3 regions of the Erythrobacter sp. BLCC-B19 genome follow, and region 3 is predicted to be linked to each of the others. Evidence: predicted binding sites of a transcription regulator. Region 3 holds the regulator's gene; each other region holds the start of a gene.
The links. Region 3 encodes LexA, which represses DNA repair genes until DNA is damaged. Its sites were predicted from a motif close to GTTCCNCNCTTGTTCT; they were not measured.

Region 1 (10,337 bases), 380 kb from region 3:
TGGTGACGCTGCTGCGCACCAACCCGGCGACCGGCGCCGAAACGCGCGAGCGGGCCAAGGTGCTCTCGGTCGCGGGCGGCACGGTGCTCCAGATCGGCGACCGGATCGAGGTGCTGCGCGACGATGGCCTGCCGGTGCGCGTGATCTTCGACCGCGTGCCTCCGGGCCTGCGCGCGCGGCCCACGCTCTCGGTCAATCTCGACAGCACGCGTGCCGGCACCCGCCCGGTCAACTTGCGCTATCTCACCGACGGTCTCGGCTGGAGCGCGGATTATGTCGCGCTCTATAACGAGGCGGGCGGCACCATCGACATGCAGGGCTGGGTGACGCTGACCAACAACACCGGCACCACCTTCCACAATGCCGATACGGTGCTGGTCGCGGGCAACCCCAATGGCGGCGGCGGCCCGCGCGGGTTTGGCGAGCGCGGCATGACCCGCGCCGGCACCGAGGCCGCCTCGCGCGAGCGGCTGGGCGATTTCTACCTCTACCCCATCACCGGCCGCACCACGGTCGCCAATGCCCAGACCAAGCAGGTGAGCTTCCTCGACGTGCAATCCGTGCCCGCGAAGAAGATCTATTCGCGCGGCGTCTACTGGCAGCAGAACGACGAGCAGCCCCAGAACGTGCAGAGCCGCATCGCCTTTTCCTCCTCGAAGGATCAGGGGCTCGGCGACGCGCTCCCCGCGGGCACGGTGCGCTTCTACCAGCGTGACAGCCAGGGCACCCCGCAATTCATCGGCGAGAATAGCATCGGCCACACCCCGATGGGCAGCGAGCTCTCGCTGGTGACGGGCGACGCCTTCGACATCACGGTCAAGGCCGAGGTCGAAAAGCGCGAGACGATCACCTCCGACGAATGGGTCAAGACCGAGCGCTTCCGCATCACCGATGGCGCGCAGAGCCGCACCATCACGCTTGAACGCCCCAAGACCTATTACCGCACCGTCATGCGCTACACCGTCACCAACGCCAAGAAGACGCCGGTCGAGGTCGAACTCACCCAGACCGGCCTCAATCGCAGCTGGTGGGCCGACGATTTCCGCATCCCGTCCGAAGACATCAAGGGCGAGCAGCTGAACTACGACACGCGCCGCTACAAGGTCGCCGTGCCGGCCGAGGGCGAGCGGGTGTTCCGCGTCACCTACGAAACCCGCTACTAAGGCGCGGGGCGATGCGGCGGGCCGCAATCTGGCTGGCGGGCGCGGCGGTGGTCGCAGCGCCTGCCTGGGCGCGCGAGGTGGTGGACGCCTCCGCGCCGACCGATCTTGCCGTCACCATCTACCGCAACCCCGACCGCGACCCGGACGAGGCGCTGGAGCGTGACGATCCGCAAGGCCTCGCGATGATCTCCGAGACCCGGCGCGTCACTCTGCCCAGGGGCGAATCGACCATCCGCTTCGAAGGCGTGGCCGAGGGGATGATCGGCGTCTCCGCGATCGTCACGGGCCTGCCCGGCGGCACGATCGAAAAGAACCGCAACGCCGCGCTGCTCTCGCCCGCCGCGCTGGTTGACGGGTCATTGGGCAACCGCGTCACCATCACCCGCACCAATCCCGCGACCGGCCAGCAGGTGAGCGAAAGCGCTGTGGTGCGCACCCGCGCCGATGGCGGGCTGGTGCTCCAGACCGGGCAGGGGTTCGAGGCGGTGCGGTGTTCGGGCCTCCCCGAAACCCTCAGCTATAACCGCGTGCCCGCCGGATTGTCCGCCCAGCCGGTGTTCTCGGTCGACACCCGCTCGGCCGAGGGCGGCACCTATGACGTGACTCTCACCTACCTCGCCTGGGGCTTCGACTGGCAGGCCAACTACGTCGCCAACCTCACCGAAAAGCAGAGCGGCGAGACCTTCGAGATGGGCCTCTTGAGCTGGCTCACGCTGGTCAACGACAATGGCCAGAACTTCGATGCGGCCCGGCTCCAGATCGTCGCGGGCGAATTGAATGTCGAGAGCGACTATCAGAGCCTCGCCGATCCGCCGGTGGCCGAGGGGCTCTATCTCACCTGCTACCCGCTCGGCACCACCTCGGATGTGCCGCCTCCGCCGGTGCCAATTCTCTACCCGGCGCCGCCACCCCCGCCGATGGCCTATGCGCCGGCGATGATGGACGACACGATCATCGTCACCGCGATGCGGCGCGAGGCGTCCTATGAAGCCGCCATGCCCATCTCGGTCGTCACCGCCGACGAGGAAGACCTGGGTGACCTCAAGCTGTTCCGCGTGCCAGACCGGGTCGATGTATCGGCCAAGGGGATGAAGCAGGTCGCCTTCCTCAACAAGGACACAGTCAAGGCGCGCTATCTCTATCTGGCGCAGTGCGATGCGGACGATGTGATCGACCCCGAGCTGGACGATCCCACCCCCGCCAATCTGCTGCTGGTGACCAAGAACGAGGACAAGCAGGGCCTCGGCATCGCGCTCCCCCAGGGCGCGCTGACGGTCTATGAGCCCACGGCGCGCGGCCCGCAGGTCGCAGCGCAAACCACCTTGCGCGACTACGCGCGCGGGCAGGATGTGGAACTGGGGCTGGCGACGAGCGCGCAGGTCTTCAGCCATTGCGGCAATTACACCCGTGACGGACGCGCCTCGGATCTGTCGAAATGGGCACCGATGCGTGCGGTGCTGACCAACGCCAACCCGCACCCCGTGCGCGTGCGCCTGCAACTGGGCTGGGCGGGCGACTACGAGATCCGCTTCCCGCGTCACAAGGTCGAGATGAAGAACGGCTGGCAGACGGTCGAGGTGAGTGTTCCGGCCAACGCCACCACCAGCTTCGACTGGAAGGCGCGCGACGGGCAGGGCGAGTAGGACGCGCGCGGGCGGCGCGGCGGAAAAAATTTTCGTTCCCTACTTGTTCCATGAGAACAAACGCGATACATAGCTGTCACGGGCGGCGGAAAACTCCGCATGGCCCCTAGGCAAGCGAAGGAGCGCGTGCGATGGCTACCCAATTGAAATTGGTGGAAGAGGACAAGAAGGCCGTGGACCGTCAGAAGGCTCTCGAAGCCGCGCTCGCGCAGATTGATCGTGCATTCGGCAAGGGTTCGGCGATGAAGCTGGGCTCGAAGGAAGCGATGCAGGTCGAAGCCATTTCGACCGGATCGCTGGGGCTGGATATTGCCCTTGGCATCGGCGGCCTGCCGCGTGGCCGGGTGATTGAAGTTTATGGCCCGGAAAGCTCGGGCAAGACCACGCTCGCGCTGCACGTCATTGCCGAAGCGCAGAAGATGGGCGGCACCGCGGCTTTCGTCGATGCCGAACACGCGCTTGATCCGGTCTATGCCAAGAAGCTCGGCGTCGACATTGACGAGCTGATCGTCTCGCAGCCCGATACCGGCGAACAGGCGCTCGAAATCACCGATACGCTGGTGCGCTCGAACGCGATCGACGTGCTGGTGGTCGATTCGGTCGCGGCGCTGGTGCCGCGCGCGGAAATCGAAGGCGAGATGGGCGATTCGCACGTCGGCCTTCAGGCGCGCCTGATGAGCCAGAGCCTGCGCAAGCTGACCGGCTCGATCAGCCGCTCGCGCTGCATGGTGATCTTCATCAACCAGCTGCGCATGAAGATCGGGGTGATGTACGGCAACCCGGAAACCACCACCGGCGGCAATGCGCTCAAGTTCTATGCTTCGGTGCGTCTCGACATCCGCCGCACCGGCCAGATCAAGGAACGCGACGAGATCACCGGCAACACCACCCGCGTGAAGGTGGTCAAGAACAAGGTCGCCCCGCCGTTCAAGCAGGTCGAATTCGACATCATGTATGGCGAAGGCATCTCCAAGATCGGCGAAATCCTCGACCTTGGGGTGAAGGCGGGCCTGGTCGAGAAATCGGGGAGCTGGTTCTCGTACGATTCGATCCGCATCGGGCAGGGGCGTGAAAACGCCAAGAACTACCTCAAGGACAATCCTGAAGTTTGCGACCGGTTGGAAGCTGCGATCCGCAGCCGCACCGATCAGGTTGCCGGGGAAATGATGACCGGGCCGGACGCGGACTCGGAAGACTGATCCCCAAGCGGGCGTGAGGCCAGCGCGTGTCCCGCGCGCTGGCTGCCAGATCCGCGCCCGGACACCCGGAACGCCGGCGTGTGCTCCTCCCCGGAAGCGCGCGCCGGCTTTTCGGTTTGCGCGGTGCTTGCGGCCGGAACCCCTTTCATCACCGCTGTTGTCGGCGTTTGCGCAACTGTTGCGACGCCTTGTCGCGGCGTGTCGCCGCGTAAACCGCGAAATTGCGCGATCCATTGCGAAATCCCTGCGGTTTGCCTAACTGCACGGCCATGACGTCGACCAACGAAATCCGCCGCTCCTTCCTCGACTACTTCGGTAGGAACGGGCACACGCCCACGCCGAGCGCACCGCTCGTTCCCTACAACGATCCGACGCTGATGTTCGTCAACGCGGGGATGGTGCCGTTCAAGAACGTGTTCACCGGGCTGGAAACCCCGGCGTCCCCGCGCGCGGCCTCCTCGCAGAAATGCGTCCGTGCGGGCGGCAAGCACAATGACCTCGACAATGTCGGCTACACCGCGCGGCACCATACATTCTTTGAAATGCTTGGGAATTTTTCCTTTGGCGACTACTTCAAGGAAGAGGCGATCACCCATGCATGGACGCTGCTGACCAAGGAATGGGGTCTGCCCAAGGACCGCCTCACCGTCACCGTATATCATACAGACGACGAGGCCGCCGCACTTTGGGCCAAGATCGCGGGTCTGCCGGACAGCCGGATCATCCGGATCCCGACCAATGACAACTTCTGGTCGATGGGCGATACCGGCCCCTGCGGCCCGTGCTCGGAAATCTTCTACGATCACGGCGAGCACATCTTCGGCGGCCCTCCGGGCAGCCCGGACGAGGACGGGGATCGCTTTGTCGAGATCTGGAACCTCGTGTTTATGCAATACGAACAGCAGGTTGATGGCACGCGCCGCGACTTGCCCAAGCCCTCGATCGACACCGGCATGGGAATCGAGCGCGTCGCCGCCGTGCTTCAGGGCGTGCACGACAACTACGACACCGACACCTTCAAGGCGCTGATCGCCGCAAGCGAAAGCCTCACCGGCGTCGCCGCCGCGGGCGAGTCCGCTGCCTCGCACCGCGTCATCGCCGATCACCTGCGTTCGACCAGCTTCCTGATGGCCGACGGCGTCCTCCCCTCCAACGAAGGTCGAGGCTACGTCCTCCGGCGCATCATGCGCCGCGCCATGCGCCACGCCCACCTGCTCGGCGCGTCCGAGCCGCTGATGCATCGCCTCGTCCCGGCGCTCGTGACCGAGATGGGGCAGGCCTATCCCGAGCTCCAGCGCGGGCAGGCGCTGATCGCCGAAGTGCTGGAGCGCGAGGAGACCCAGTTCCGCCGCACGCTCGACAAGGGTCTGAAATTGCTCGACGAAGCAACCGGCGATCTGGCGAGCGGCGGCGAGCTTGATGGCGAAGTCGCCTTCCGCCTCTACGACACTTACGGCTTCCCCTATGACCTCACCGAAGATGCCCTGCGCGTGCGCGGGATCGGGGTCGACAAGGCCGGCTTCGATGCCGCGATGGCGCGCCAGAAGGCCGCCGCCCGCGCCGCCTGGAAGGGCAGCGGTGATGCCGCGTCCGGCGAAGTCTGGTTCGACATCGCCGAGCGGGAAGGGGCGACCGAATTCACCGGCTATGCCTCAACCAGCGGCGAGGGGAAGGTTGTCGCCATCGTCAAGGGCGGGGCCGAAGTCGCCAGCGCTGCGGCAGGTGACGAGGTCGTGATCCTCACCAACCAGACGCCGTTCTATGGCGAAAGCGGCGGCCAGACAGGTGATGCGGGCACCATCGCCAGCCTTGCCGGCCTGCGCGCGCAAGTCACGGATACGTCGAAGCCTTTGGGGCGTCTCCACGCCCATCAGGTGCGTATCGAGGCAGGCGAAGTCACGGTCGGCGACACGGTTGAACTGAAGGTCGATGCCGAGCGCCGCGACCGCATCCGCGCCAACCATTCGGCCACCCACCTCGTCCACGCCGCGCTGCGCAACCGCCTGGGCGGCCACGTGACGCAGAAGGGCAGCATGGTCGCCGAGGATCGCTTGCGGTTCGATTTCTCCCACCCTGTGGCCCTCACCGCGGAGGATATCGCCGCGATCGAAGCTGAAGTGAACGCCGAAATCCGCGCCAACGAGGCCGTCAGCACCCGCCTGATGACACCCGACGATGCCGTCGCCGCTGGCGCATTGGCGCTGTTCGGCGAAAAGTATGGCGATGAAGTGCGCGTGCTTTCCATGGGCCGTTCGGGCAAGGAAGGGCGCAACTATTCGGTCGAGCTGTGCGGCGGCACCCATGTGCGCGCCACGGGTGACATCGGCGTGTTCCGCATCGTCTCGGAAAGCGCGGTGTCCTCGGGCGTGCGCCGGATCGAGGCGATGACCGGCGAGGGCGCGCGCCAGTGGCTGGTCGCGCGCGAAGAGGCGTTGAAGTCCGCAGCCAGCGTGATCCGCGCCACTCCCGAGGAAGTCCCTGCAAGGCTCGCCGCGCTGCTCGATGAAAGGAAGCGGCTCGAAAAGGAACTGGCCGAGGCCAAGAAGGCGCTTGCGCTCGGCGGCGGCGGATCTGGCAGCGCGGCCAGTGCCGACGAGACCGTCGCGGGCGTGACCTTCTCCGGTCAGGTGCTCGAGGGGCTCGATCCCAAGGAACTGCGCCCCCTGCTTGATGCGGCCAAGCAGCGCATGGGCAGCGGTGTTGCGGCGGTGATCGCGGTCAATGATGGCAAGGCGAGCATCGCGGCCGCGGTGACCGATGATCTGACGGCGCGGTTCAGCGCGGTCGATCTGGTGCGCGCAGGGGTCGAGGCGCTCGGCGGCAAGGGTGGCGGCGGGCGGCCCGACATGGCGCAGGGCGGCGGGCCGGACGGCAGCAAGGCAGCCGAAGCGCTGGCGGTGGTCAAGGCGGTGCTGGCGGGGTGAAGCCGGAAGGCTTGGCCCTTTCGCCCCGCGTGAAAATCAGGCTTCGCGTTCCCGCAAGCTGCTGGTCTTGAGCAACGGCTTTTCGCTGAGCCCGCCCTCGCGCTCCAGCTGTTCGCGGAACTCGTCACGCTTGGCGTGGATCGAGGCGATCACCGGGCCCATTGCCACGCCGATGTCGACCAGTACGGCTTCCGATAGCTGGAGCGAGGCTTCCAGTGTCTCGGGCACGGCATGGCTGGCACCGGCGCGGTACATTGCGGCGGCATGATCCGGATCGCGTGCGCGGGCGACAATCAGGAGATCGGGGTAGTCGCGGCGCAGCTTGCCCACCAGGCGCTGGGCGAGCACGGGTTCGTCCATCGTCAGCACGACGGCAGGCGCGGTTTCGACCCCAAGGCGCGCCAGCGTATCGCCGCGGCCCGCATCGCCAAATGTCGCGCGGTATCCGTCAGCCCTGGCGGCGGCGACCAGATCGGGGTTCGAATCGATCATCACATAGGGCTTGCCATGGGTGCGCATCATGTCGGCAATCAGCCGCCCGACGCGGCCCCCACCGACGATGATGGTGCGAATTTCTGCCTCGTCCTCGTCACCGGCAGGGTTGCCCGCGCTGTCGACCCGCCGTGCCAGAACCGCGCCCAGCTTGGCCAGCAGCGGGGTGATGGTAAGGCCGATCGCGGTAACGGTTTGCCAGAAGCGCGCGGTTTCCTGATCGAGCACCAGAGCGCTGGTCGCGGCGGCGAGCACGATCAGCGTCGTCTCAGACGGTGAGGCCATCAGCAGGCCCGTTTCTGCCGCCGTCCCGCGCCGCGCGCCCATCAGCCGCAGCAGCAAGCCTGTGACCAGCGCCTTGAACACCACCACGCCGACCACGGCAGCCGTGATGATCCCGATCTGCGCGCCGATTTCAGCCAGATTGATGCTCATGCCGACGGTGATCAGGAACACGCCAAGGGCAAGACCCTTGAACGGCTCCATGATGACTTCGACGTCGGTGTGATACTCGGTCTCGGCGATCAGCAGACCTGCGATCAGCGCGCCGACAATCGGCGAGAGACCGACCAGCGCTGTGGCGAGGCTTGCGCCGATCACCACGAGCAGCGAGGCGGAGAGGAACAGTTCAGGGCTCTTGGTTCGGGCGGCCTGCGCGAACAGGCGGGGGAGGGCAAAGCGGCCGGCAATCAGCAGCACCGCGATGACAAGACCGCCCTGCCACAATGTCGCGACGATGCCCGACCAGCCATCATCGGCGGCATTGGGGGCAAGCGCGCCGAGGATGAAGATGATCGGCACGATCATGATGTCCTCGAACAGCAGCATCGAAAGCGCCGCCCGGCCGACAGGCGAGCGGGTGCCCGAGATCGGCAGCACCATTGCGGTCGAGGAAAAGGCGAGTGCGAAGCCCAGTGCGAGCGCCGCGGTGAAGCTCATCCCCGATGCCATTCCCACAAACAGCGCCAATGCGCTGCCGCTGATCAGCACCTCGAGCGCGCCAAGGCCGAACACCAGCTTGCGCATTTCCCAGAGGCGGTTGAACGACAGCTCCAGCCCGATTGCGAACAGCAGCAAAACGATGCCGAAGTCGGCAAAGGGCGTCAGCGAATCCGGATTGCTGATGGTGAAATGGTAGAGCCATGGGACGCGCTCGACGAGGGAGCCGAGGCCATAGGGGCCGACCAGCACGCCGATCAGGATGAACCCGATGATCGGCGTAATGCGGAACCGCGCGAAGACGGGAATCACGATGCCGGCTGAGCCAAGGATCACCAGTGCATCGGACAGGAACGGGGAGAGAGTCAGTTCACCAGCCACTCCATCGGCTTAACGACCCGGGGCGGGGCTGTCACCCGCCTTGGGGACACAAAAAAGCCGGGCAGGCCATGGGGCCGCCCGGCTTTCTGTTTCAATGATGCAGGATCAGGCCCAGGTGGCCATTTCCTTTTCGAGGTTCTGGACGATGGTCTCGAAGAACTGCTCGGTGGTCTGCCATGCCTGACCCGGGCCGATCAGCAGCGCGAGGTCCTTGGTCATGTAGCCCTTCTCGACGGTCTGGATGCAGACCCGCTCGAGCGTCTCGGCAAACTTCACGACATCGGGGGTGTTGTCGAACTTGCCGCGATACATCAGGCCGCGCGTCCAGGCGAAGATCGAGGCGATCGGGTTGGTCGAGGTCGCCTTGCCCTGCTGGTGCTGGCGATAGTGGCGGGTGACGGTGCCGTGGGCGGCTTCGGCCTCGACGGTCTTGCCGTCCGGGGTCATCAGCACCGAAGTCATCAGGCCGAGCGAGCCGAAGCCCTGCGCGACGGTGTCCGACTGCACGTCACCATCATAGTTCTTGCAAGCCCAGACAAACTTGCCCGACCACTTGAGCGCCGAGGCGACCATGTCGTCGATCAGGCGGTGTTCGTAGACGATGCCCTTGGCCTTGAACTGTTCGGCAAAGCCCTCGGTGTCGAACACCTCCTGGAACAGGTCCTTGAAGCGCCCGTCATAGGCCTTCATGATCGTGTTCTTGGTGCTGAGGTAAACCGGCCAGCCGAGGTTGAGGCCGTAGTTGAACGAGGCGCGGGCGAAGTCGCGGATCGAATCGTCAAGGTTGTACATCGCCATCGCGACGCCGGCGCTGGGGAAATCGAACACGTCGAGGTCGATCTTCGTGCCGTCTTCACCGTCGAAGACAAGGCGCAGCTTGCCCGGGCCCGGAATACGGGTGTCGGTGGCGCGGTACTGGTCGCCGAAGGCATGGCGGCCGACCACGATCGGATCGGTCCAGCCCGGCACCAGGCGCGGCACGTTGTCGATCACGATGGGTTCGCGGAAGACCACGCCGCCCAGGATGTTGCGGATCGTGCCGTTGGGGCTCTTCCACATCTTCTTGAGGCTGAATTCCTCGACGCGCTGTTCGTCGGGGGTGATGGTGGCGCACTTCACGCCGACGCCATATTGCTTGATCGCGTTGGCGGAATCGACGGTCACCTGATCGTCAGTGGCGTCGCGGTTCTCGATCGACAGGTCGTAATACTTCAGGTCGATATCGAGATAGGGCAGGATCAGCCTTTCGCGGATCCACTGCCAGATGATGCGGGTCATCTCGTCGCCGTCGAGTTCGACGACGGGATTGGCGACTTTGATTTTGTCCATGTGTGTTGCCCTATCCTTCTTGCCCCGTCTGGTGCGGGGCTAGGTGTGATCGACAGGAAGCTGTGTAAGATCCCGCCGCGGCTTTAGCAGAGGAGGACAGGCTTGCAAGCGCGCGGCTTGCGAATGAAACGCAACAGCCGTTGCGATCGTGGCGCGGTTGGCGCGGGGCACAAAAAAGCCCGCCATGGGGGCGGGCGCTTTCGCATTCAGCCGATGGTGGGCGTAGCAAGGATTGAACTTGCGACCCCTACGATGTCAACATAGTGC
Region 2 (10,337 bases), 740 kb from region 3:
GTCTGGCTGGCGGCAAGGCTTCCGGCGAGCCGCGAGAGCGCGTGCTGGGGTACGATGTGCTGGAGCGCGATGAACAGGGCGGACATGGGAGGCTCCGGGTGGAAAGGCGCGCCGTGGGCGGTAACGGGCTCGAACCGCTGACCCTCTCGGTGTAAACGAGATGCTCTACCAACTGAGCTAACCGCCCCACGGCGTCGTGGGCCGGGCGCGGTTTAGCCGTGTCGGCGCTTGCGTCAAGCTGCTAGAACAGGTTCCGCGATGACCATACACACGCATCTGAACGACGGCACGCCGGTCTGCATCCGCCGGGTGCGGCGCGCGGACGAGGCGCGGCTGAAGGAGGGGATCGCGCGCCTCTCCCCGCAATCACGCTACCTGCGCTTCTTTTCCGGGATGCGCGAGGCGCCGCCGCAGGTGGTGCGGGTGCTGGCGAGCCCTGACGGGCACGATCATCTGGCCTGGGGCGCGCTCAGGAGCGATCTGCCCGATACGCCCGCGCTGGGGGTCGTCCATGCCTTTCGGGACAAGGACGATCCGAATGCGGCGGAGTTCTCGGTTGCGGTGGTGGACGATTATCACGGGCGCGGCCTTGCCCGGCTGCTGACAGCGGTGCTGCTGATGGATTGCGCGCGCGAGGGGTTTGAACGCTTCACGGTTCATGTCCTGCCCGAAAACCGCCCGGCGCTGGCGCTGGCGCGTTCGCTGGGGGCGGAAGGCGTGGGTTATGACGGCGGGGTCTCGGTGATGGAGATCGACATCGCGGCCGCGCTCGCCGCGCTGCGGGCCGAAGCCGACGTGCCGGGGCTCGCCGCCGTCTTCGACCAGTTTGGCGACGAAGCGCTAGGCGATCAGGCCGACCGCGGCTAGGGGCGCGGGCATGAGCACCAGCAAAGCCCCGCGCATCCTTGTCCTTGGCACTGGCGGCACGATCGCAGGCGCGGGGAGCGGCGGAACGGGGGCGGGGTATCGTCCGGGCGGGCTGCCGCTTGATGTGCTGGTCGGGCACCTTGCGGCGCTCGGGCTGGCGGCGGAACTGGTGCCGCAGGAGATCGCCCGGATCGGCTCGCAGGACATCGGTTTTGCCGAGTGGCAGGCGCTCCATGCGGCGTGCATCGGGGCGATGGACGATCCCGCGATCGACGCCGTCATCATCACCCACGGCACCGATACGGCGGAGGAGACCGGCTTCCTGCTTGATCTCACGCTCCCCACCACCAAGCCCGTGATCCTCGTCGGCGCGATGCGGCCCGCCGATGCCGTGGGCGCAGACGGGATGCGCAACTTCGCCAATGCGGTGAAGGTGGCGAGCGACGTGCAAGCGGCGGGGCGGGGTGTGATGCTGGTGATGGGCGACGCGGTGCTGGCCGTGCGCGATGCGCGCAAAGCCGCGACCAGCGCCATTGACGCCTTCCGCACCTTCCCGCGCGGGCCGCTCGCCCGCGTCACCCCGGCAAGCCTCGACTGGTTCGGCCCCGCGCACCGGGTCGGGGAGCGCGCGCGCTATCCCTTCCCGACAGAGCTTCCGCGCGTGGCGATCCTCACGGCCGGGGCGGGGATGGACGCCAAGCCGGTCGAGGCGCTGCTCGGCATCGGCGCGCGGGGTATCGTGCTCGCGGGCATGGGGCAGGGCAATGCGCCTGCGCAAGTGCTGGAAGCCCTCGCCCGCGCGGCTGCGAGCGGCGTGCCAGTGGTCCGCGCCAGCCGCGTCGACGAGGGGCTGGTCGACCGCAATGTCGAGGTCGACGACGATGCCCTCGGGCTGGTCGCCGCGCGCGCCCTCGGCCCGGCCCGCGCGCGGATGCTGCTGATGGTGCTGATCGCGACCGGGATTACCGAAGCAGCGGCGGTTCAGGCGGCGTTTGACGGGTGAGGGCGAGCGGCGGTGCTCGACGCGCGCCTGCCGGGCACCGGGCTGACCTGCCAATCCCCGGACCGGACTGCTTGCGGCCGATCGCCCATGCGATAGTATTGGCAGTCGCGGACCGGGGGGGGGCTGGACTATGAGCGGGGAATCGGTGGGCAAGGCGCGCGTCGCGACGGGTGACGAGGGATTCTTCCTCGGCACCGCGGCGGTGATGGTCGTTGTGGTGATCGGCGGCTTTCTCAATCTCTGGCTACAGGGTGTCACGAGTTTCGCCGCACCCTGGCCCGTCCACCTCCATGCTTTCGTGTTCATGGGGTGGGTCGGATTTTTCACCCTGCAGGTTGTTCTGGCAACCCGCGGTTCGCAGGCTCTCCATCGCCGTCTTGGCTGGATTGCGCTCGCCTATGTGCCGGCGATCCTTGCTTCGGGAACGGCCACCATCGTGCGGGTGATGCAGCTGGGCACCACTCCGCCCATGTGGACACCGGCCTATTTTCTGGTGATGAACATGATGGCGCTGGTCGGCTTCGTCATTCTGACCGGCGCGGCGGTCGCCATGCGGCGACGCACCGACTGGCACCGCCGCCTGATGATCTGCGGCATGGCGGCGCTGCTCGTGACGCCGGTCAACCGGTGGATGCCGGTGCCGGTGCTGTTCGCGGTGATGAGCCTTGCCTCGTCGCTCGTCATCCTGCTGTTTCCGCTGGCCGGAATGATCCGCGACAAGCGCCGGAGCGGGCGGGCCCATCCCGCCTGGGCATGGGGCTTGGGCGCGCTCGTCATGACCGGCATCGCGACGGAGGTAGTGGGGCGCAGCGCGCTGGCCGGTGCCGTGGTGGCAGCGATCACCGAGGGCCATCCCGCGGCCGGAACCGCGCCCCTTGAAAGGCCTAGCCCCAGGGGGTGACCAGATACTTCTCGCCCGTCTTCATCTGGCGGTAGTCGAGGATCGCGTCCTTCTCCAGCATCCCCTCCAGCGTCACCTTGGCCTTGTAATGCGAGGCGAAGGTGGTGGTGAGGCCTGCCTGCACGCGCTGGCGCATCCGCACCACGGTTTCCATGCCCGCGCGGGCGAGGAAGGGGGTCAGCAGCCAGCCCGCCACGCACCACTGGAGGCCATAGGAGGCGGTCAGGATCGTCGGATTCTGGAGATCGAGGCGGCCGTAGATGTACATCTTCTTCTGCTGGTTCGAACCATAGCGCGAGAATTCGGTCATCTGGCTGACGGCAACCTGCTCCATCGCCTTCAGCACGCCGTCCGAGGCCTGCCCGCCGCCGATCGGGTCGAAGCCGAGGAAGGCGCCGGTCTCCGCGATCGCGGCGCGCAGGTCGGCCATGTAGGTGGGGGCCGAGGAGTTCACGACATACTGCGCGCCCTGCGACTTCAGGAGTTCGACGTGCTCGTCCTTGCGCACGATGTTGACCAGCTTCATCCCGTCCTCGATGCAGATGCGGTTGAGCATCTGGCCGAGGTTCGAAGCGGCGGCGAGGTGGACGATGGCGGAATGCCCCTCCATCTTCGCGGTCTCGACAAAGCCCAGCGCGGTCATCGGGTTGACGAAGCTGGAGGCGCCAACTTCGCTGGAATGCTCGCCCAAGGGCAGGCACATCATGGCGTCGGCGATGGCATATTGGCTGAAGGCGTTGCCCGGCACGCAGGCGACGCGCTGACCCATCAGCGCCTTGGCCATGTCGCTGTCACCCGTGGCGATCACCGTGCCCGCGCCCTCGTTGCCCGCAGGCAGGCGCTGGCCGTGGCGCGCCTTGCTGCCGGTCAGGAACGGCTCGGGCATGGTCGCGACGACCTTGCCGGGGGCGTATTCGGCGGTTTCGAAATCGGCCGCAGAGGTCAGGATTGCCAGATCAGAGGGGTTGATCGGGGCGGCCTCCATCTTCACCAGCACCTGATTGCCCTTGGGCTCGGGGAACTGGCTTTCCGCGACTTCCAGCGTCAGCTTGCCGTCGGCGGTGAGGGTGGTGAAGAGTTGCTTTCCGGTGGTCATCCTGCCTGTCCCTTTTTCTCGTCATTGCGACCCCGGCCTTGTGCCGGGGGAAGCAATCCATGGCCCGATCGTCGATCAAAACCGAAAGGTCGGAACATGGATTGCCGCGTCGCCTCTGCGAGGCTCCTCGCAATGACGAGGGGAAAGGTCAATCGGGATAGGTCGCTTCGACGAAATAGAGCCCGTGCGGCGGTGCGTTGAGGCCCAGCGCCCCGCGGTCGCGCGCCGCCAGCGCCTCGGCGATGCGCGCCTCCGGCCATGTGCCTGCGCCGACCAGCTTGAGGCAGCCGACCATGCTGCGCACCTGATGGTGCAGGAAGGAGCGCGCGGCGGCGTGGATGTGCACTTCCTCGCCCACTTTCTCGACCCGCAGCTCGTCGAGCGACTTCACTGGATCGGCGGCCTGGCAATGGACGCTACGGAAGGTGGTGAAGTCGTGCCGCCCGACCAGCGCCTGCGCGGCGCGGTGCATGGCCTCGGCGTCCAAGGGCTGGGGTACGTGCCATGCCTTGTCGCGCAGCAGCGTCAGCGGCGCGCGGCGGTTGGCGATGCGATAAAGATAGCGCCGCCCGGTGCAGGAAAAGCGCGCGTGCCAATCGTCCGGCACCACCTCGCACTGCGTCACCGCGACCGGATCGGGGCGCAGTTGAGCATTCAGCGCCGCCATCAGCCGGAAGGGATCGAAGGGTTTCTCTACGTCCACGTGGCTCCGCATCGCCAGCGCATGCACCCCCGCATCGGTCCGGCCTGCCGAGTGCATCACCACCTGCTCACCCGTGATCCGCCCGAGCGCGTCCTCCACCGATTGTTGCACGCTCGGCCCATGCGACTGGCGTTGCAGGCCGAAGAAGGGCGTGCCGTCGAATTCGAGGGTGAGGGCGAAGCGGGTCATGCCCAAATCGTCTCCCCGGCGCAGGCCGGCGCCCAGAGATCCAAGCGCAGTTTGTGCCTCGCTGGGTTCCGGCCTTCGCCGGAATGACGAGAAAGGGATGCGATCACCTCAACACCGTCCCAGCCGCGACAGGCCGTCCGCGCAGAAATTCTTCGCGTGCCATGGCTGGCTTGCCCGCCCGCTGGATGGTGATCGGGCGGATCGCACCCGTTCCGCAGGCAATGGTAAGCTCGGGATCAACGGTGTGTCCCTCGCCGTAGGAGGCGAGGCCGGGAAGGCGAGCGGTTTCGGCGCGCAGCAATTTTATGCGTTCCCCCCCAAGTTCAAACCATGCGCCTGGGAAGGGGGCGAGGCCATGGATATGCCGCACCACGGATTCTGCGCTACGTGACCAGTCGATCTTGCTTTCCGCCTTGTCGATCTTGGGAGCGTAGATTGCCGCGGCTTCGTCCTGCACCTCCGGCGGAAAGGCGGCGAGGTCCGCCAGCACCTCGACCATCGCCGTAGCGCCCATCGCGCCCAGCTCTTCGAACAGCTCTCCGGTTGTCTTCGTTCCGACTGGCGTGCGCACCTTGTGCAGCATCGGCCCGGTATCGAGCCCCGCCTCCATCTGCATGATGGTGACGCCTGTCTCTTCGTCGCCCGCCATCACCGCGCGGTGGATCGGTGCCGCCCCGCGCCAGCGCGGCAGCAGCGAGGCGTGGATGTTGAGGCAGCCGTGGCGCGGCGCGTCGAGCACCGGCTGCGGCAGGATCAGGCCATAGGCCGCGACGACCGCGACATCGGCCCCCAGCGCTGCAAATTCGGCCTGCGCCTCGGCCCCCCGCAGCGACACGGGCGAGCGCACCGGCACCCCCAACCGCTCGGCCTCGACCTGCACCGGAGAGGGCATCAGCTTCTTCCCCCGCCCCGCCGGACGCGGCGGCTGGGTATAGGCGCACACCACATCATGCCCCGCCGCGTGCAAGGCGCGCAGGGCCGGAACCGCGAATTCCGGCGTCCCCATGAAGATGATGCGCATAAGCTGTGCCCGGAGCCTTTGAGTAACCGAGCGCAGCCCCTATCTCTGACCCCATGGCATCGCAAGAGATCGAGGCACTGAGTTCCGCGCTAGCGCGTCTGCCGGGGCTTGGCCCCCGCAGCGCGCGGCGCGCGGTGCTGTGGCTCGTCAAGCACCGCGAGAGCGCACTGCCCGCCCTGCTCGAAGCCCTTGCAGGCGTGGCCGAGACGCTGGTCGAATGTCACATCTGCGGCAATGTCGACACCTCCGACCCCTGCGGCATCTGCGCCGATCCGCGCCGCGACGGGCGCGCGCTGTGCGTGGTGGAGGAGGTCTCGGATGTCTGGGCGCTCGACCGCGCGCGGCTATTTCCCGGGCGCTATCATGTGCTCGGCGGCAGGCTCTCCGCGCTCGACGGGATCGGCCCTGACAGCCTCAACATCGCCAGCCTGCTCGCCCGTGTGGAAGCGGGCGGGATCGACGAAGTGGTGCTGGCCATGAACGCCACCCTCGAAGGCCAGACCACCGCGCACTACCTTGCCGAGCGGCTGGATGCCTTCCCGGTGCGCGTCACCCAGCTCGCCCACGGCCTGCCGGTCGGCGGCGAGCTCGACTATCTCGACGAGGGCACGCTGGCCCAAGCCCTGCGCGCGCGGCGGCCGGTGGGTTAGGGCGCGGCGCCCTCGACCAGCAGGATCCGCGAGCGCGCATTGGCATGGCGCAGCCCCGCCACCGCCTTGTAATCCGCCCCGTCAAGGCACGCCCGCGCCGCCGCCATCGAGGCGAATTCGATCACCACCATCCGACCCTCGGGCGCCGCCCCCTCGCGGGCCTCGCTCGCCCCGCCGCGCACCAGATAGCGCCCGCCGCAAGCGGCGATCACCGGGCCGACCTTGGCGACATATTGCGCATAGCCATCGGGATTGGTGACCGCGATCTCGCCCACGACATAGGCCTTGGGCGCAGCCTGCTCGCCCGCCGCCACCAGCGCCGTGCCGGCCACTCCCAGCCCCAGCACGCCGATCATCCCCGCCTTGCGCATCCTCGTCCCCTCCATTGCCATCAGATCCGCGTCATCCTGACAGCTTGATAAGCCGCGGTCACGGCCCTATCTTCGCGCGCATGGCTATCCGCGAAATCCTCGAAGTGCCGGACCCCCGGCTCAAGGTCGTCTCGACCCCGGTCGAACCGCATGAGTTCAATGACGACCTGCGCACCCTCGTCGACGATATGTTCGAGACGATGTACGATGCCCCGGGCATCGGCCTTGCCGCAATCCAGGTCGGCGTGCCCAAGCGGGTGCTGGTGATCGATCTCCAGCCCGACGATCCCGATGCCGAGCCGGTCGAATGCACCAGCCACGGCGGCCACAAGCACACGCACCCGGCGACCAAGAAGGAACCGCGCGTCTTCATCAACCCGGTGATCCTCGATCCGGCGGCAGAGCTTTCGACCTATCAGGAAGGCTGCCTCTCGGTGCCCGAGATCTACGCCGACGTCGACCGCCCGGCGACCTGCACGGTGCGCTATCAGGACTTGGACGGCAACACCCACGAGGAACACCTCGAAGGCCTGATGGCGACCTGCCTGCAGCACGAGATGGACCACCTCGAAGGCATCCTGTTCATCGACCACCTCTCGCGCCTGAAGCGCGCAATGGTGCTGAAGAAGCTCGAGAAGATCCGGCGCGCGGCGTAATTTGTTTGCGTGCCCGCCTCCGCGGGCACGTCCTCGGCGCTGATCCGAGCCTTGCAGGCTCGGGCACCTGCGGGCGGCCGGTCGGCCTTGCGGCCCTACGGGCCGGTGGTCGCGCTCCCCATTTTCCTCTTCGTCTCCCCGGGCTTGACCCGGGGCCCCGCTTTTGTGTTGGAAAGCGCGACGCAGGCCTAGCGTTCCCCATTCGTTCCGTGTAGGCTTGCCGCATGGACCCTGCGATTCTCTCGATCATTGCCCTTTTGGCTGGCCTTGCCCTCGGCTGGTTCATCGCCTCGCGCCCGCTGGCTGACCTGCGCGCGCGGCTGACGGCGGCGGAGGCGGCCGGGGCTGAGGGGGAGGCGAAATTCGCCCGCGCCATTGCCGAACTGGGCGAGGCACGGATCGAGGTGGCGGGGCTCAAGGAGCGCGTTGGCCAAGCCGATGGACTGATGGCGCGGCTCGATTCGGTGGAGGCCGATCGCGCTGCTCTGGCGCAGAAGCTTGCCGCGCTGGAAAGTGCATCGGCTGAACGCGAGAAGGCCTTTGCCGAACAGAAAGCCGCGCTGCTCGCCGCGCAGGACAGTCTCAAGAAGGAATTCGAGAACGCAGGCAGCCGGGTGCTCGAACAGGCGCAGAAGGCGTTCCTTGAACGGGCGCACGCGCGGTTCGAAGAGAGTGAGAAGACCAGTGCAGAGCGGTTGAAGTCCCTGCTCGCTCCGGTCGATCAGCGGCTCAGGAGCTACGAAGAACAGGTGCAGGCACTTGAGAAGCAGCGCGTTGATGCCTTCGGCCAGCTTATGGGGCAAATCGATGCGCTGCGGGTCGGTCAGGAAGCGGTCCGCACCGAGGCGCTCCGGCTCGGCAACTCGCTCCGCAATGCCCCCAAGGCGCGCGGGCGCTGGGGCGAACAGCAGTTGCGCAACGTGCTCGAACAATGTGGGCTGTCCGAACACACCGATTTCGTAACCGAACAATCGATCGACACCGACGAAGGTCGGCTGCGCCCCGATGCAATCGTGCGGGTGCCGGGCAACAAGCAGCTGGTGATCGACGCGAAAGTTTCACTCAACGCCTATCAGGATGCCTTCGAGGCCGAGGAGGAGGATGCCCGCAAGGCGCATTTGGACAACCACGCCGCCTCGATGCGCAACCACATCCAGACACTCGGCACCAAAAGCTACCAGTCGCAGTTCGAGAACGCGCCCGACTACGTGATCATGTTCGTGCCGGGCGAGCATTTCATCGCCGCCGCGCTCGAACATGACTCAACCCTGTGGGACTTCGCCTTCAAGAACAAAGTTCTGCTCGCAAGTCCGACCAATCTTGTGGCGATCGCGCGGACGATTGCGCAAGTCTGGCAACAGGAAGGGTTGGCGCGTGAGGCGCGCGAGATCGGCAAACTCGCAGCGACGCTCTACGACAGCCTCGCTAAGACCCAAGACGATCTGATGAAGACCGGCGTTCACCTCGGCCGCGCGGTCAATTCCTTCAACGATTTCGCGCGGACCTATGAGGGCAATGTAATGAGCCGTGCCCGCCGTCTCACCGAAAAGCACATCCAGATTGGCAAGCGGGAAATCAGCGATGAGGTTCCGCTGGTCGAAGTGTCGCCGCGTTACGGCAATGGTGATGCCACCGATGTTGCAGCGCTCGAAGCCTCTGATAAGGATAGCGAAAGCGACAAGCGCGACGCAGCGGAGTAAGGCGGATGAGAGGGCAGGGCAGTGGCTGGCAGTTGGCGCAGATCAACATCGGCAAGTTGCTCGCGCCCGAAGGCGATCCGCGGGTGCAGCCCTTTTTCGACGCGCTCGAACGGGTGAACGCCATCGCCGATGCCTCGCCCGGCTTTGTCTGGCGGCTGCAATCGGACAGCGGCAACGCGACCGATTTTGACGTCGCCTCCGATCCGCTGCTGCTGGTCAATATGTCGGTATGGCAGGATGCGGAAAGCCTGTTCGCGTTCGTCTATCGCTCGGGCCACACGCCGGAAATGGCGCGGCGGCGCGAGTATTTTCACCGCTTCGAAAGCGCCTATCAGGCCTTGTGGTGGGTGCCTGTAGGCCACCGCCCCAGCATCGACGAGGGGCTTTCGCGCCTGTGGATGCTCGACCGCTACGGCCCGTGCCCGCAGAGCTTCACCTTCAAGGCGCGCTTCCCGCAGCCCGGCCTCGCCGATCCGCCGCTCGATATGCAGCCTGATCCCTGGTGCGTCGGCAACACGTGAAGCGACGCTTTCCTACAGGCATCGGGAGGGTCATGGTGCGGGCCGCTCTTTCTCATCGTCCGCCCCAGAACTCGCGGCAAAGCCCGCTCACGGCTCGATCAGGGACTATTTCGCGCGCGTGATTTCTTGTCCGTCCGGACGCAAGTTTGCTCTATCAATCTGTATTGTCTAGAAAAAATCCAAGTAGGAAAGGTGACACGGTGTCACCTTTGTAACGCTTATTCAAGCACTGCCAGCACTTCATAGGCCAGCACCGCGCCTGCCATAGCCGCATTCAGGGAATCCGCGCGGCCTTTCATCGGCATGGTCACGCGCAGATCGCAGGCCGCCTCGTAATCCTCCGGCAGACCTTGCGATTCGTTGCCGACGAGGATGAAGCACGGCGCCGTATAGGCCGCCCCACGATAGGGCACGGCATCGCGCAAGGAAGCCGCGACCAGCTGGCCGTCTCCCGCGCGCAGCCACGGCAGAAAATCCTCCCACCGCGCCTGTGCCAGCCCCACGGTGAACACCGCGCCCATGCTCGCCCGCACGGCCTCGGCGCTGAAGGGGTCGGCGCAGTCGTCGATCAGGATGAGGCCGCCTGCGCCCACCGCGTCGCAGGTGCGCAGCATCGTGCCGAGATTGCCCGGATCGCGCAAAGCCTGCGCGGCAAGCCA
Region 3 (10,337 bases):
CGTGGGCGTGGACGCGAGCGGCAAGGCGCATTTCGTGATCTCGGGCGCGCCGATCAGCTTCGGCCAGCTGGCGCGCTTCTATCGCGACGAGCTGAAGGTCGCGACCGCGCTCTATCTCGATGGGCAGGTGTCGAGCCTGTGGGACCCGGCCACCGCCCGGATGGACAAGGGCCGCGTGGGGCCGATCATCTTGGTGAGCAAGCGCGCGGCAAAGGCGGCTCCGACGGCAGAGCCATCGGCAGAGGCAGAGGCAGAGGCACAATGATCCTCGTCATCGACAATTACGACAGCTTCACCTTCAACCTCGTCCATTACCTGATGGAGTTGGGGGCCGAAGTGCGCGTCGAGCGCAATGATGCGCTGACCGCGTCGGAGGCGTTGCGGACCAATGCGGCGGGGTTCCTGATTTCGCCCGGCCCCTGCACGCCCAATGAGGCGGGGATCAGCCTCGATCTGGTCGCGGCCTGTGCCGATGCGGGCAAGCCCTTGATGGGCGTGTGTCTCGGCCATCAGGCCATCGGCCAGCATTTCGGCGGGACGGTGCAGCGCGGGGGGCTGATGCATGGCAAGACCTCGCCGGTGACGCATGACGGGACGGGGGTGTTCGAAGGGCTCCCCTCGCCCTTCATCGCCACGCGCTATCACAGCCTTGAGGTGGTGAATGTGCCGCCGGAGCTGGTCGCCAATGCCCATGCCGAAACGCCCGGCAGCGATCACCCCAGCGTGATGGGCTTCCGCCACGCCAGCCTCCCGATCCATTCGGTCCAGTTCCACCCCGAAAGCATCGCCACCGAGCATGGCCATGCGCTGCTCGCCAACTTCGTGAAGCTGTGCGGTCTCGATCCGGTGCTGCCCGCAAGGCTTTCGGCATGAGCGCCCTGCCCGATATCACCGCACCCCTGTCCGAGGCCGAGGCCGAGGCGGCGTTCGGCGTGCTGCTCGATGGCGCGCCGACCGAGGACGAAATCGCGCAGTTCCTCGTCGCCCTCTCCGCGCGCGGTGAGACGGCGGACGAGATCGCGGGCGCGGCGCGGGCGCTGCGGGCGCGGCTGATCCCGATTGATGCCCCCGAAGGCGCAATCGACGTCTGCGGCACGGGGGGCGACGGGCACCACACCCTCAATGTCTCCACCGCCGTCAGCCTGGTGGTCGCGGCCTGCGGGGTGCCGGTCGCCAAGCATGGCAACCGTGCGGCATCTTCGAAAGCAGGCGCTGCGGACACACTGGAAGCGCTCGGGCTGGACATGGACGCGGCGGGACGAACCGCCGAAAAGACCCTCGCGGAAATCGGCATCTGCTTCCTGTTCGCCAGAAACCACCACCCGGCAATGGCGCGGATCCAGCCCATCCGGGTGCGGATCGGCCAGCGCACGATCTTCAACCTGATGGGCCCACTCTCCAACCCGGCAGGCGTCACCAGCCAGCTGATCGGCATTGCGCGGCCTGCCTATGTGCCGATCTATGCGGGCGCATTGGCGCGGCTCGGCACCGGCAAGTCGCTGATCGTTTCGGGCGACGAGGGGCTCGACGAGTTGAGCCTCGCAGGCGGCAACGAGGTCGCGGTGGTGACCGGCCATGCCTTCACCATGGAGCGGGTCGATGCGGGCGCGGCGGGCCTCCCCCATGCGCCGATCGAAGCGATCCGGGGCGATGATGCCAAGCACAACGCGGCGGCATTGAAGGCGCTGCTGATGGGCACCCCTGGCCCCTACCGCGACGCGGTGCTGTTCAACGCGGCGGGCGCGCTGCTGGTCGCCGGGCGCGGCGCGGACTGGCGCGAGCGGGCCGCGATGGCGGCCGAAGCGCTTGATTCAGGCGCGGCACTGGCGCTCCTGGAGAAATGGATCGCGCTCGCCAAATAACCCATTCCCGTTCGCCCTGAGCTTGTCGAAGGGCTGTCCTTCCCCTTATCTGCCGCTTGAAGACGAAGAACGGTGCTTCGACAGGCTCAGCACGAACGGTTTTTGAATTGAACAAGCTCGAAGAAATCTGCGCCAACAAGGCTCTCGAAGTCGCCGCCCGCAAGGCCGCGACCACCCCCGCCGCGCTCGCCGGGGCTGCTGCCGCGCAGAGCGCCCCGCGCGGGTTCGAGGCTGCCCTGCGCTCCCGCGCCGCCAGCGGCTATGCCCTGATCGCCGAGATCAAGAAGGCCAGCCCCTCCAAGGGCCTGATCCGCGCCGATTTCCACCCCGCCGCCCATGCTGCCGCCTATGAAGCAGGCGGTGCCGCGTGCCTCTCCGTCCTCACCGACGCGCCCTATTTTCAGGGGCACGAGGATTACCTCATCGCCGCCCGCGCCGCCTGCGCACTGCCGGTGCTGCGCAAGGACTTCATGGTCGATCCCTGGCAATGCCTCGAAGCCCGCGCCATCGGGGCCGATGCGATCCTGATCATCGTCGCCGCCCTCTCCGACGCGCAGATGGCCGAGATCGAAGCCGCCGCGCGCGAACAGGGCATGGACGTGCTGGTCGAAGTCCATGACGAGGCCGAGCTCGAACGCGCCGCCGCCACGCTCCAATCGCGCCTGATCGGGGTCAACAATCGCGACCTCAAGACCTTCACCACCTCGCTCGCCGTCACCGAAAGGCTCGCCCCGCTGATGCCGCCCGGCACGCTGATCGTGGGCGAGAGCGGGATCAACACCCATGCCGATTGCCAGCGCCTCGAAGCCGCAGGCGTGCGCAGCTTCCTTGTGGGCGAAAGCCTGATGCGGGCTGACGATATTGCGAGTGCCACCCGAACGCTGCTCGGCGCACAAGCGGCGGCATGAGCAAACTCACCCACCTCGATGCCAGCGGCGCGGCCCACATGGTCGATGTCGGCGGCAAGCCCGCCACGGCGCGGCGCGCGGTCGCCTCGGGGCGGATCACCATGTCGGCCGAGGCGCTCGAAGCGATCCGCGCAGGCAATGCCCCCAAGGGCGATGTCCTCGGCACCGCGCGCATCGCCGGGATCATGGCCGCCAAACGCACCGGCGAGCTGATCCCGCTGTGCCACCCGCTCGGGCTCGAAGCCGTCAATATCGAGTTCGCCTATGAGGAAAGCGCGATCCGCGCCACCGCCACAGCCTCGCTGACCGGCAAGACCGGCGTGGAAATGGAAGCGATGACAGCCGCTTCCATCGCACTCCTCACAATCTATGACATGGCCAAGGCGATCGACAAGGGCATGGTGATCTCCGAAGTCCGCCTGATCGCCAAGACCGGCGGCAAGTCCGGCGACTGGAGCGCGCAGCCTTGAGCGCGCCGCTGGCGCTCGAAGACGCGCAGGCCCGCCTGCTTGCCCTCGCGCCGCAGCCGGCCCATGAAACCGTGCCGGTCGATACCGCGTCAGGTCGGTGCATCGCGCAGGACATCCGCGCCGCCCGCACCCAGCCCGCGGCCGATCTGTCAGCGATGGATGGCTATGCACTCGCGCCGGGCGCAGGCCCGTGGCGCTTGGTGGGTGAAAGCCGCGCCGGATCACCCTTCCGCGAGGTTCTGTCGGACAATCAGTGCGTGCGGATCTCGACCGGCGCGATCGTGCCGCCGGGGGCCGACCGGGTGCTGCTCCAGGAAGATGCCCGCGATGAGGCCGGGATCATCACGGCAACCGAAGTTCCGCCGCCAGGGCGGCACATCCGTGCGCGGGGGTTCGATTTTCACGCGGGCGACCTGCTGCTGACGCGCGGCACCCGGCTGACCCCGGCCCGTCTCGCGCTAGTGCTGGCCGCCGGGCATGGCTCGATCGAGGTCGCGGCCCGGGTCAAGGTTGCGGTGATGGATTCGGGGGACGAACTTGCCCGCGATCCGGCTGACTGCCTGCCGCACCAGATCCCCGCCAGCAATGCGGCCATGATCGCAGCGATGCTCGCCCCGCTCGGCTGCGAGGTCACCCGCATTGGCCCGGTGCCCGATGATCGCGCCGCGCTCGCCGAGGCGCTGGCCTTGGCCGAGGGGGCCGATATCCTCATCACATCGGGCGGCGCATCGGTGGGCGATCACGATCTCATCAAGCCCGCGCTGGCGGACTGGGGGGCCGAAATCGCCTTCTGGAAGATCGCGATCAAACCGGGCAAGCCGCTGCTGGTGGCCACACGCCAGAGTGCCAAGGGCTCGCAAGTCATCCTTGGGCTGCCGGGCAATCCGGTATCGAGCTTTGTCACCGCGTTCCTTTTCGCGCTTCCGCTGGTGCGCGCCAGCATGGGCGATCCCGCGCCCTTGCCGCGCGCCGTGATCATGGCGGCAGCCGAGGATCTCCCCGCGGTCGGCCCAAGGCGCGAATTCCTGCGGGCCCTCATCAGAGGCGAGAGCGTGCGCCTTGCCGGATCGCAGGATTCCTCGGCGCTGTCGGCGCTGGCTGCTGCTGACGCGCTGATCGACCGTCCCGCCCACGCCCCGATGCTGGCCGCCGGCTCGCCCGTTCCGGTGTTCCAGCTCCGAAATGGCTGATTTGCGCGGTTTTGCCGTCGGGCGCGCTTGACTCGGGTAATTTAGTTTCCTAATTGTTCCTTGTTCGTTCACCTTAATGGCGGACGACAAGTGCAATCAACGCACCTGTTTCGGGGTGCCTCTTGGCGCACGCAAGGGATTGGCACGGCGCCTCCAGCATGGGGGCGTTGTGGGTGCGACCACAGGAGTTTGACCAATGCTGACCGCAAAACAGCGCGAGCTGATCGTCTTCATCCAGCAGCGGCTGGAAGAAACCGGGATCTCGCCGAGTTTCGAGGAAATGAAGGAAGCGCTCGATCTGAAGAGCAAGTCGGGCGTGCACCGGCTGATCTCCGCGCTGGAAGAACGCGGCTTCCTGCGCCGCCTGCCCAACCGGGCGCGCGCGCTCGAAGTGATCCGTGAACCGGGCGATACCACCCCGTCGCGGCCTGCGCCTGCGGGGGACAATGTCGTGGCGATGCCTGCTCCGGCAGCGCGCGCGCCTGAAGCGGCCAATGACGTGATCGAACTGCCGCTCCACGGCCGGATCGCGGCGGGTGCCCCGATTGAGGCGCTGGAAGGCCAGTCGACCCTGCCGGTGCCTGCTGCGCTGCTTGGCCCGGGTGAACATTACGCGCTCGAAGTCTCGGGCGATTCGATGGTCGAGGCCGGGATTTTCGACGGCGATTTCGCCCTGGTGCGGCGGACCAACACCGCGCGCGACGGCGAGATCGTGGTGGCACTGGTGCGCGGCGAGGAAGCGACGCTCAAGTACCTGCGGCGCGAAGGCGGCAAGGTGCGGCTCGATCCGGCCAATGCGGCCTATGATCCGCAGTTCTATGCCCCCGGCGAAGTCGAGGTGCAGGGCAAGCTGGCCGGATTGCTGCGGCGCTACCACTGACGACAGGCGGGCCGGAAGGCAGGGCGCGAGCCCTGCGCTTCCGGCCTGATCGGTCTGGCTGACGTGTTGGATTGTGGCGGCGGCCCCTGCACCGCATCGTTTGTGCCCGCCTGCCCTGCTCCTGTCGGCGCATCGCAGGTTTTTGTCACGGTGTCGCAGGGTTTTGCCGCATCATCGCAGCTTTCCGGATACTCCGCTCTGGCGGCAGGGCGCGTGTTGCCGGTGGCTGCCACCAGCCATGCTCTCCCTGGCTCGCGGCAACCGTGGTGATGCTTTGCGCTTCCAGATCAACCGCAAGCCCGCCTGATCGTTCGAGCATCCGCCGGTCGGCCTTGAACCAGCGCGGGCGGCAGGATCGAGGCAGAAAGCGTTCCGAAACAACGATGTCTGCCTCGGCGCAGGCCGCCGCCAGAGCGCGCTCCTCCACCTGCGCCCGCCCCCGTCCGAGCAGCAAGGACCAGTCCCGCCCGCCACGCCGCAGCGTGATGGCACAGAAGGCCGAGGAGCAACGCGCTCCGGGCCATTCGGCCAGCGGTACAGGCTCCGCGGCAACGCCTGCCAGTTCCATCAGATTGTCGCGGGTATAGGCCGAGCGGCTGTCGCGCAGCGCCAGAAGGCGGGTCTCTCCATCAGGCCCGGCAAGCGTGATCCCCGCCTGCTGCCCGTCGCCCGCCACCAGCAGATCGGGGATCGGGGTCGCCCAGACGAGCAGGCTCGCCAGACCGACGGGCAGTAACCCTGCAAGCCGCACCCGCCCGCGCCACAGCGCAAGCCACAGGCCACCGGCTGCGAACAGCGCCACCGTCACCCCGCTGATCTGCGGCATCAATGTGACCGCGCCAGCCTGCCCCGCCGTCAGGTGCGCGATCCCGAGCAAGAGCGCGAGCGAGCGTTCCACCAGCCACCACACAGGCCAGCCCAACCCCACCGCATCAAGCAGCAAACCCAGCGCAATCAATGGCATGGAGACAAATGTCACCAAGGGAATCGCGATCACATTGGCAAAGGCACCGTAAATGCCAGCGCGGTGGAAATGGAACAGCACGATCGGCATCAGCGCCAGTTCGATGACAACGCCGGTGACGAACAGCATCACGACCCGCCGGCCGATGCTGGCCCACCACGGCTCCTCGCGCGGGGCCAGAAAGGCGCGCACCGGGGCGCTGTTCGAGAGCGCGACGATGGCCAGCACCGCGGCAAAGCTCATCTGGAAGCTGGGCCCGATCGCACTCTCGGGCCATAGCAGCAGCACAAAACCAGCGGCGACAGCGACCATCCGCAAGGACAGCGCCTCACGCCCGGCGACCAGCGCGCCCAGCACCAGCAAGGCCGCAACGCAGCTGCGCACCGTCGGCACCTCGGCCCCGGTGAGAAGCGTGTAACCGATCCCCGCGAGCGCCCCGGCGCCCGCCGCCGCCACCGGCAGCCGCACCCGCAAGGCCAACCCCGGCCACAGCGCCAGCAGCCGCAAGGCCAGCACATATGCCGCCGCGATCACCGCGCTGACGTGAAGACCGCTGATCGAGAGCAAGTGCGTCAGGCCGGAATCGCGCATCGCCACTTCATCCGCAGGCGCAATCCCGCCCCTGTCGCCGCTCGCAAAGGCCGCCGCAATCGCTCCGGGCGAGCCAGGCACCTGTGCGCGAACATGGGCGGCCAGCGCGCGCTGGAGGCTCGCCAGACCGCCGCTCTCGGGCGCGGGATGGAGCAAGGTGAGTGGGCCGATCATTGTTCCGGTCGCCGCAAGCCCCTTGAACCATGCCGCGCGGGCAAAATCGTAGCTGCCGGGCAGCATCGGCGGCGCCGGCGGCATCAGCCGTGCACGCAGCCGCACCACCGCGCCCTCGGCCAGTCCGGCCGGAAGCCCGTTCTCACCAAAGGTGGCAAGCGGGACATTGACCCGCACCTTGCGCGCGATCGCGGCCTCGGGCCCATCGCCGATCCCGCGCACTGCCAGCGTCAGGCGCAGTCGCCCCTCGGCGGGTTGATCCTCGCGTTCAAGCACGCGCCCGTCGATGATCTGCACGAGGGGCGCAGCGACCGGCGGCGCGCCGACAATCGCCGAGCGCGCCCAGACGACCGCAATCCCCAAGGCGAACACCAGGCCGCAGGCAAAAACAGCAAGGCGCAGATTGGCCCGCGTCTCATCGGCTGCACCTCCCGGCGGCCAGAGCACCAGAGCAGCAAGCGCGGTGCCCGCACTGCCCGCCAGCGCAGCGCACCATTGCCACATCTGCGGCAAGCTGAACCAGCACACGATCCCGCCAGCAAACAGCACCGCCAGCCATGGTGCCCGGTCGAACCCGGCGGCGCCGAGAAAGCGCTCGCCAGCATCCAGCCCTTGCCGGATCGCGCCCGCAGCGCTGGACAAGTGGTCCCCGGTTTGCCAAGGGCGCGCACGTCGCTGCGCGGCAGTATCCGGGCCGCCCGGATCCTCCCCCATAGGAATGATCGGCACATCGCGCATCGGCTTGTCCCCCGGCCGGCTCAGCCCCATCGGATGCTGGCGCCAAGCCGCTCAAAGTGAACAGGAACTCGAAGCTTATGGCAAGCGAAAGCAGCAGCGCAGACACCGCCACCACTGGTGAGGTGGTCACCCGCTTCGCGCCCTCGCCCACGGGCTATCTGCATATCGGCGGCGCGCGCACCGCGCTGTTCAACTGGCTCTACGCCCGCCACCACGGCGGCCGCACGCTGCTGCGGATCGAGGACACCGATCGCAAGCGCTCCACCCAGGACGCGATCGACAAGATCATCGAAGGGCTGGCCTGGCTAGGGCTTGATTATGATGCGCCGCCGGTGTTCCAGTCCGACCGGGCCGAGCGCCACGCTGAAGTCGCGCAGATCCTGCTGGCCGCCGGCCACGCCTACAAGTGCTTTGCCACGCCTGAAGAGCTTGAGGCCATGCGCGAGCATCAGCGCGCCAACAAGCAGCCGCTGCGGTATGACGGCCGCTGGCGTGACCGCGATCCGGCCGAGGCGCCGGAAGGTGCTCCCTTCGTCATCCGGCTCAAGACCCCGAACGAAGGCGAAGTGACGATCCATGACCAGGTGCAAGGCCCGGTAACGGTCAAGAACGAGGAAATCGACGATTACATCATCCTGCGCGCTGACGGGACGCCGACCTATATGCTCGCGGTGGTGGTCGATGATCACGACATGGGGGTGACCCATGTGATCCGCGGCGACGATCACCTCAACAACGCCTTCCGCCAGCTGCCGATCATCCGCGCGATGAACGCGATCGAGGGCAACTGGCCTGATCCGGTCTATGCCCACATCCCGCTGATCCACGGCAGCGACGGGGCCAAGCTGTCCAAGCGCCACGGTGCCTTGGGGGTCGAGAATTATCGCGACGAATTCGGCATCCTGCCCGAGGCGCTGTTCAATTATCTGCTGCGTCTGGGCTGGGGGCACGGCGACCGCGAGGAAATCACCCGCACCGAGGCTGTCGAGCTGTTCGACCTTTCCGGCGTTGGCAAGAGCCCGTCGCGCTTCGACATCAAGAAGCTCGAGAATCTCAACGGTCACTATCTGCGCGAGGCTGATGACGCGCGCCTTGCCGCGCTGGTTGCCGAAAGGCTGGGCGAGGATGCCGATGTCGAGCTGCTGACCCGGGCGATGCCGTTTCTCAAAGTCCGCGCCAAGAGCCTCATCGAAGTCATTGAGGGCGCAGCATTTCTCTTTGCCAAACGCCCCCTGGCTATGACCGAAAAGGCCGCCGCCCTGCTCGAAGGTGACGCGCGCACCATCCTGCGCGTCATTTGCAACGCACTTGCAGCGCAAAACGACTGGACAAGCGAGGCGCTCGAAGCCACTACGAAGGCGCTCGCCGAGGAGCAGGGATTGGGCCTTGGCAAGCTGGCGCAGCCGATGCGCGCGGCGCTAACCGGGACGACCACATCACCCGGTATTTTCGACGTGCTGGTCCTTTTGGGCCGGGACGAAGCGCTCGCCCGGCTCGAAGCGCAGGCCGCCTAGGGCAGGCTGCGGGTCGCACGGGGCGCGGCAGGGATTTTGGACAGGAGATAGATCTTGGCAGACAAGACGGCGAAACTCGAACTCGGGGGCAAGACCTTCGAATATCCGGTGCTCGAAGGCAGCACCGGCCCCGATGTGATCGACATCCGCAAGCTCTACGCGCAGACGGGGGCGTTCACCTTCGACCCGGGCTTCACCTCGACCGCCAGCTGCGAAAGCGCGCTGACCTACATCGATGGTGACGAGGGCGTGCTGCTGCACCGCGGCTATCCGATCGGCCAGCTGGCCGAACATTCCAGCTTTATGGAAGTCAGCTACCTGCTGCTCAACGGCGAACTGCCGAGCAAGGACGAGCTCGACAAGTTCACCTACACCATCACTCGCCACACCATGCTGCACGAGCAGCTGATGACCTTCTATCGGGGCTTCCGCCGCGATGCGCACCCGATGGCGGTGATGTGCGGCGTGGTCGGCGCGCTGTCGGCGTTCTATCACGACAGCACCGACATCGCCGATCCGACCCAGCGCATGATCGCCTCGCACCGGCTGATCGCCAAGATGCCGACGATTGCGGCGATGGCCTACAAGTATTCGGTCGGCCAGCCCTTCATGTATCCGGACAACCGCCTGTCCTACACCGGCAATTTCCTGCGCATGACCTTCGGCGTTCCGGCCGAGGAATATGAGGTGATCCCGGCGGTCGAGCGCGCGATGGACCGGATCTTCATCCTCCACGCCGATCACGAACAGAACGCCTCGACATCGACCGTGCGTCTGGCGGGCTCTTCGGGCGCGAACCCGTTTGCGTGCATCGCGGCCGGCATCGCCTGCCTGTGGGGCCCGGCGCATGGCGGCGCGAATGAAGCGGCGCTCAATATGCTCAAGGAAATCGGCACGCCCGACAAAATCCCGCACTATATCGAGCGCGCCAAGGACAAGAACGATCCGTTCCGCCTGATGGGCTTCGGTCACCGGGTCTACAAGAACTACGACCCGCGCGCGACGGTGATGCAGAAGACCGTGCGCGAAGTGTTCGATGCGCTGAA

Region 1: the regulator LexA is predicted to act here: its motif matches at 2,841-2,856, upstream of recA (recombinase RecA).
Region 2: the regulator LexA is predicted to act here: its motif matches at 7,651-7,666, upstream of PS060_RS10645 (DNA recombination protein RmuC).

What each region holds. Positions count from the first base shown of each region.
Region 1 covers NZ_CP117516.1:2,664,149-2,674,485, forward strand. The annotation lists gene PS060_RS12430 (DUF4139 domain-containing protein) at 1-1,163, shown strand, start outside; gene PS060_RS12435 (DUF4139 domain-containing protein) at 1,175-2,806, shown strand; gene recA (recombinase RecA) at 2,938-4,005, shown strand; gene alaS (alanine--tRNA ligase) at 4,275-6,929, shown strand; gene PS060_RS12450 (cation:proton antiporter domain-containing protein) at 6,966-8,741, opposite strand; gene PS060_RS12455 (NADP-dependent isocitrate dehydrogenase) at 8,847-10,070, opposite strand; tRNA gene PS060_RS12460 (tRNA-Val) at 10,285-10,337, opposite strand, start outside.
Region 2 covers NZ_CP117516.1:2,300,048-2,310,384, forward strand. The annotation lists gene asd (archaetidylserine decarboxylase) at 1-86, opposite strand, end outside; tRNA gene PS060_RS10595 (tRNA-Val) at 115-187, opposite strand; gene PS060_RS10600 (GNAT family N-acetyltransferase) at 259-867, shown strand; gene PS060_RS10605 (asparaginase) at 878-1,870, shown strand; gene PS060_RS10610 (hypothetical protein) at 2,001-2,771, shown strand; gene PS060_RS10615 (zinc-binding dehydrogenase) at 2,755-3,867, opposite strand; gene truA (tRNA pseudouridine(38-40) synthase TruA) at 4,016-4,759, opposite strand; gene fmt (methionyl-tRNA formyltransferase) at 4,863-5,780, opposite strand; gene recR (recombination mediator RecR) at 5,834-6,430, shown strand; gene PS060_RS10635 (DUF1330 domain-containing protein) at 6,427-6,801, opposite strand; gene PS060_RS10640 (peptide deformylase) at 6,882-7,457, shown strand; gene PS060_RS10645 (DNA recombination protein RmuC) at 7,682-9,157, shown strand; gene PS060_RS10650 (DUF3291 domain-containing protein) at 9,163-9,678, shown strand; gene PS060_RS10655 (TrmH family RNA methyltransferase) at 9,897-10,337, opposite strand, start outside.
Region 3 covers NZ_CP117516.1:3,042,758-3,053,094, forward strand. The annotation lists gene PS060_RS14315 (phosphodiester glycosidase family protein) at 1-265, shown strand, start outside; gene PS060_RS14320 (anthranilate synthase component II) at 262-873, shown strand; gene trpD (anthranilate phosphoribosyltransferase) at 870-1,862, shown strand; gene trpC (indole-3-glycerol phosphate synthase TrpC) at 1,970-2,770, shown strand; gene moaC (cyclic pyranopterin monophosphate synthase MoaC) at 2,767-3,240, shown strand; gene PS060_RS14340 (molybdopterin molybdotransferase MoeA) at 3,237-4,430, shown strand; gene lexA (transcriptional repressor LexA) at 4,627-5,310, shown strand; gene PS060_RS14350 (ComEC/Rec2 family competence protein) at 5,456-7,681, opposite strand; gene gltX (glutamate--tRNA ligase) at 7,855-9,291, shown strand; gene PS060_RS14360 (citrate synthase) at 9,346-10,337, shown strand, end outside.